One region of the Paenibacillus ottowii genome, then DNA from elsewhere that is predicted to be linked to it. Evidence: riboswitches for the same ligand, from Rfam matches in the RefSeq annotation. Region 1 holds a riboswitch; the other holds the start of a gene.
What was found. A riboswitch is a leader RNA that binds a small molecule or an ion and turns the genes downstream of it on or off. The one in region 1 is predicted to bind cobalamin.
Positions count from the first base shown of each region.

Region 2: linked by a shared signal. The riboswitch ahead of ACQQ6X_RS14975 (ABC transporter substrate-binding protein) and the one ahead of ACQQ6X_RS10185 (ABC transporter substrate-binding protein) in region 1 are both predicted to bind cobalamin.

Region 1 is NZ_CP191577.1:2,130,500-2,133,678, reverse strand. Features, by position in the region: gene ACQQ6X_RS10190 (histidine phosphatase family protein) at 1-702, shown strand, start outside; cobalamin riboswitch at 824-1,015, shown strand; gene ACQQ6X_RS10185 (ABC transporter substrate-binding protein) at 1,224-2,231, shown strand; gene ACQQ6X_RS10180 (FecCD family ABC transporter permease) at 2,228-3,179, shown strand, end outside.
Region 2 is NZ_CP191577.1:3,226,133-3,229,311, reverse strand. Features, by position in the region: gene ACQQ6X_RS14985 (hypothetical protein) at 1-846, opposite strand, end outside; cobalamin riboswitch at 1,516-1,719, shown strand; gene ACQQ6X_RS14980 (hypothetical protein) at 1,677-1,814, shown strand; gene ACQQ6X_RS14975 (ABC transporter substrate-binding protein) at 1,937-3,179, shown strand, end outside.

The sequences.
Region 1 (3,179 bases):
AATTTACAACAGGTTAGTGAGCTGAATGATGCTAAAGAAGATCCACAGTGGGACATGGAGCTCATGCTAGTTCGTCATGGCACGACCTTATGGAATAAGGAACGTCGATATCTGGGACACACCGACTTGGGTTTGCTTTCAGGAGCTGAGCAGGAGTTACAGCCTTTACAGGAAAAATTGCAGGGGCATTCCTTTGCTCGAATCTATTGCAGCGATTTGATGCGATGTCGCCAGACTTTGCAGATCATTTTGCCGGAATCAACATTGTCATCTGAATGTTCTTTATCTGCTATGCCTCCTCTGATGGAACCACGTCTGCGAGAGCTTCACTTTGGTGAGTGGGATGGACAAACGTATGACATGCTTAAGGATGTGGCGCTGTATCGTGCTTGGATTGATGAGCCGCAACGAATCACCCCACCTGGAGGAGAGTCTTGGAACCATTTTGTGAATCGTCTGCGTGAATTCCTCGACTCTTTGTTTGCGTGGCGCATTGCTTTGAAGGTTCAGCCAACAGTGTCGAATGCTGCGCCGCCCTCTGTTTTGGTTGTCACGCACGGTGGTGTAATTCGCCAATTAGCCTGCATGCTGATATCTGGTCATGATTTTTGGAGCCTGAATCCAAAACCGGGAGAAGCGTTTAGGATTCAGTTAAGGTGGGCAGGGCCGCACAAATGTATAGCAAGATTGCTTTCTTATTAAGGAAGATGCGGTGAATAAAGCGGCAGTTTGGGTTGTAAGCCGACTCTTTTTAACCTATAATCATCAAGTAAAAGAACGGCTTGACTACCACTACATCAAATATCCAGCAGACGAGGTCGGCGCCGTGTGAGGAAACTATGGTTTCCTTCATTGCGCTGTTAAAAGGGAAGTCGGTGTGAATCCGACGCGGTCCCGCCACTGTAAATGGAAACATGTTCGCTAGCCCTGCTTTATGTGCCGCCAAGTATATAAAAGCATATCAGGACATGCATCTTCCATAAGTCAGGATACCTGCCCGTCGGCCTGTCACCATAATCCTTCGAGGAAAGGATGACGTGTTTGCAGTGACTGTCCATGCGGAAAGAAGCTGCCCGCCTGCGTACAATCTATGCTAACGTGACCCCTGTGTCCTGATATGAGGATACGGGGGTTTTTGATAGGAAAAGAAGGCTGGAATGAGGAAAATATCGGATGAAGTTCAAGTAACGCTCTTAACGATTTTGTATGAAGGGGTGCAAAACATGGCAGGAAAAAAAATAAAGGTATGGTCAACAGGTCTATTGGCGCTGATATTGACAGTCGTGCTGAGTGCATGTGGCGCGAATGGAAAAAATGCTGAAAATAAAGAGGGCCAAGCTTCCTCACAGCAGTCGGGACAGACCGTAACTGCACAAGAACCTCCGGGCAAAACGGTTTACCCGTTAACGGTTAAGGATGCAACAGGGCAGGAATTTACATTCAAAAAGGCTCCGAGCAAGATCGTTTCCGTCTCCCCGGCAGAAACCGAGGCGCTGTTCGCCATCGGGCTGGATCAAGAAATTGTCGGTGTTTCGGATTACTCTGATTATCCGGAAGCGGCTACGAAAAAGCCTAAAGTGGGCGGTATTATGAAGCCAAACGAAGAGGCGATCATTGCCGCGAACCCTGATGTCGTTTTTGCAGGGATTTCACTTAGTGAGCAGGCTACGACCAAACTGCGCGACATGGGAATTATGATTTTTAAAACGGAACCGAAAACCGTTGAAGATGTCATAGCTAACATCGAATTGTATGGGAAAATCACCGATCATCAGAAAGAAGCGAGAGCGGTGACCGACAAGATGAGAGCAGATGTAGCGGAAGTGAAAGAAGGAGTTAAAAACATCGGCAAAGGGCAGAAGCTGCGGGTATACGTCGAGTTTTCACCAGGCTGGACAGTGGGCAAGGGCGAATTTATGGACGAGCTGATTACGTTGGCGGGAGGAGAAAACGTAGGTGCCACGCAGAAGGGCTGGTATCAAATCAGTGAGGAAAATATTATAGCTGCCAACCCTGACGTGATTTTGTACAGCAAAAGTGTCAAGGACGACAAAACAGGCCAAACCCTCGGCGATATCATTAAAGCTCGCAGTGGATGGGATCAAATATCGGCTGTCCGTAACAACCGTGTATTTGCCGTGGATGATAATTTGATCAGCCGTCCAGGTCCACGCGTAACGGAAGGACTCAAGGAAGTGGCCAAGGGCGTGTATCCTGAAATTTTCAAATGAACCGCAGACTGATCGGTTTTGGAGGGACAGGTCTTGTCTTGCTGCTACTGACGCTGCTGCTCTGTCTTGGCATCGGCTCGGTCAGTCTTCCGGTCAGCCAGATCACAGGTATTTTGATCAACCACCTACCGTGGTTAGGTGATACGTTTACACCGGATTGGAATACATCCGCAGAGCAGATTATTTTGAAGGTCAGACTGCCACGTGTGTTACTGGGAATGTTGGTCGGAGCAGCGCTGGCGCTAGCGGGAGCCGGATTTCAGGGTGTGCTGCGTAATCCCCTGGCTGATCCGTATACACTGGGGGTATCCTCGGGGGCTTCGGTAGGAGCGGCAGTATTGATTTATTGGGGACTTCAATTTTCATTCGTGGGGATATGGACGCTTCCGCTAGTCGCGTTTATAACCGGCATGCTGACGTTGTGGATGGTGCTGACGTTGGCGCGTGAAGGTGGAAAAATTCCCACACAAAGCCTCATTTTATCAGGTGTGGTGATGCAATCTTTTTTAGGAGCTATTGTTTCTTTTCTGACAGCTATGTCGAAGGAAACAGTCAATGAAATATTGTACTGGACGATGGGAAGTCTCAGTCTGCGAGGCTGGTCATATACAGGAATTCTGTTACCCTACGTGATCATAGGACTGGTGTTCCTGTGGAATCGGGCACGGGTACTGAATATTCTGGCTTTGGGTGAACGTCAGGCAGCACATATGGGAGTTCATGTAGATGCGACGAAGCTATCTGTCCTGATCATATCTACCTTGCTCACAGCGGCCGCTGTCTCGGTATGTGGTGTCATTGGTTTTGTCGGACTCGTTGTACCTCATATCATCCGTCTGATGACAGGTCCCGATTACCGGATGATTGTTCCGTTATCTGCACTGGGTGGGGCTATTTTTATGGCTTGGGCAGATACCGCAGCTCGCACGTTGTTAGCACCAACGGAAA
Region 2 (3,179 bases), 1.1 Mb from region 1:
ATCGACAAGGCTATACTCAGGGTTGCCGTGATTAATGAAACGTGCAGTCACTAGGAGTAGTTGATCATTACTGCTGGATATTGATGATACTTCTTCATTTTTCAGTGTAATAACAGAACGTTCTTGCTTGGTGACGCTATTGATTTCTGTAACTTTGTTGTCCGGCGGGACCATAATAGTCTGTGTTCGGTTTGAGATTTCTCTTTGTTCATTTTGTTCCTTAGCTGAATAATTTGAACTGTAAATTGCTTTTTTAGCTGGATTATAGGTTATAGACCAAGTTTGTTCATCATGGTTTTCATCATGCATAAATTTCATGATACGCGTTGATTTATTGTAGAAAATAGTTTTAAGTGTCCGCTCTCCTTTTTTTACCGCAACCAGAACGAGGGAGCCATCCGGAGTAGTTGGTACGATATCATTGATGGCAAACAAATTATCGGTAAGCTGTTCGGTTTTTTTTGTATTCAAGTCGTACGAAAATAATTGGTCTCCCTTATCATCCACATCAGCAGAGTAATAAATTTTGTGATCAAGTAAGTACACCACAGAAAGTGGGTACTGGGAGGTATAGGGGACGTCGGCCAGCTTGGTCATTTTCTTACTGCTCAAATCGTACGTCATCACACGCATAACCATGCCTTGATCTGCATTTTTCCCATTCACATATTCTGTATAGGTCATGGATAGATATTGACCTTGTCCGACTGGAGTTGTCTTTTCGCCTGACTGGATTTGTTTGGGTGAAGTTGGTTCTGCTGATGGAGTAGAAGCTGGAGAGCAGGAAGATAACAGAGCTGGAACGAGCAAGGAAAGTATTAAAATGCGGTAGTTACTTGTTTTCAAAAGGAAACATCCTTTCTAACGATGAGAGATTTACTGTTATCTGACTAAGCAGTATTGCTGAAGTTAACTCTTAGGTTAGTTTATCTACTAGAAGAATTTGTTAGAGTGGTAGGAAGAGGCATGGTATAATCTAAACTATGGATTTTGAATAGTGGTGGATGTTTTCGGACCACGGTGCAGCTTCCCGAAAGGGGGTGAAGCCGATGGTCACACTTGTGTCGTGCTACGATGTGCTGCGTTGGGTGGTTACGTTACTAAGCCTGGTGTTTAGTATTCGTAAACTTTATCGATGGCTGCGTCGAAAATTTCGGAACAAGCGAAAACCCACCGCTTGATTAGGTTGGGGCCTAACGGTGGGTTTAGCTAAGCATTTAGCGCGCCGTGGTGATCCACAGCCTTTCAAATCCTAAGAGTCTTTGCCGTTGGCGCGGCGAAGACTCTTTTTTATTATATGGATACGGTGGATATCTCTATACCTAATTTTAGCACGTGAATTGCGTGCACGCAATGAATAGCCATGACTCAGATACTCACTATATCATTCAAATTTAAATTATTACGCTGCATTTGTTGACAAGCCAGAAGCAACAAAATAAGATAATCCTAAATCGTAATAAAAAGGAATAAAGGAAGAAAACAGGTGCGAGCCGGACAACTCTATGTACGGGGTTTCGTTGAGACGATGTAGATGGTTGTTGAACGTGTTCACTTAAAAGGGAAGTTCGGTAGATTCCGACACGGACCCGCCACTGTATACAGGCATCAGCAGGGTACTGCTGGAGCTTTCAGAACAGCCACTGGAACTGTGAAGAACCGGGAAGGCCTGAAAGATGAGCCTGAAGTCAGGAGACCTGCCTGTTTTGACATCACTGTTAGACCCACGGGATGCTGGGGAGGTGGTTAGACGTGCTACATACGGAATGTCTGGAACCGATCCGATCCCTTCTATGTTTTTGGAGTTGGCTTAGAGGTGAGTTTTGACATTTTATAATGAAAGCATTTCTGACTGCTGCTCATGTGGTCGGGAATGCTTTTTTTTTCGTTTTACGTAGGTTCATACGATTTAACCAGATAGAGGGGGAAATGTGGAATGATAAGCAATCGTAATAGGCGTTCGTGGTTTATATGTACAGGATTGGTGCTGCTGCTGACAGTTATGGCTCTATCGGGATGTGGCACAGCCACCAAGACGGAGGATCGGTCGGGCAAGGGTGAGAACTCTTCTGCACAACAGACTAAAGCAGATAAAAAGTTGGTGATGGCGTATACGTGGAAACCATCAGGGGTTGATCCGCATGGGGACAATAGCTGGGACGTGATGCGTTCTGGTGCTGGTGAGACACTGATTCGGTTGAATGAAAAGCTGGAGCCTGTGGCTTGGCTAGCCAAGGAATGGAAGCAGGAAAGTCCTACGGTCTGGACGTTCAGCTTGCAGGATAAGGTCACGTTTCATGACGGAAAAAGGATGGATGCAGCAAGTGTAAAAGCATCTTTGCTGCGCTCTATTGAGAAAAGCCATCTAGCAAAGGATTTACTTGATGTGAAGTCCATTGAGGCCAGCGGGCCGCTGACGCTAAAAATTACAACAAACCAGCCGAATGCAGCGCTGGCATCCAATCTGGCTGATCCCTCAACGATCGTGCTGGACGTGGCATCCATGAAAGATGAGCAGAGCTACCCTGCGATGACAGGTGCCTTTAAAATCAAAGCCTTCAACAAGGATCAGTCCCTGGTCGTCGAGCGTTATGACGGATATTGGGGTGAAAAGGCGCGATTGGCTGAAGCGACGATGAAATTCATTACAGACGGTAATTCGCGCCTGATGGCGCTGCAATCCGGTGAGGTGGATGTAGCGACGGATATTCCGGTAGATAACGCGGAGGTACTGAAAAAGGACGATAAGCTACAAGTGCTGTCGGCTCCGTCCTTGCGTACCCATATGATTGTATATAACATGGAATCGCCTATATTCAAGGATGTGACCAACCGTAAGGTGGTGGACAGTCTGATTCCGCGCGCATCCATTGTGAGCGCTGTTATGAGGGGTTTCGGTACGGAAGCAAGCAGTCCGTTTCCGAGTATTCTTTCTTTCGGAAAAGTTGAGCGTAAAGCGCTAGACGGAACGGCGGAGCAGCTGTTGACCAAGGATGGCTGGCAGAAAGATGCCCAAGGCACATGGTCCAAGCAGGGCAAGCCATTCGAGGTTACACTGCTGACTTTCCCTCAGCGTCCGGAGCTATCTGTTATGGCTGAAGTGATCCAGAGCCAATTGCTGAATGAGGGATTCCAGGTCAAGATTCGCAAGGTGGAAAATATCGATGAGGCATTGACCA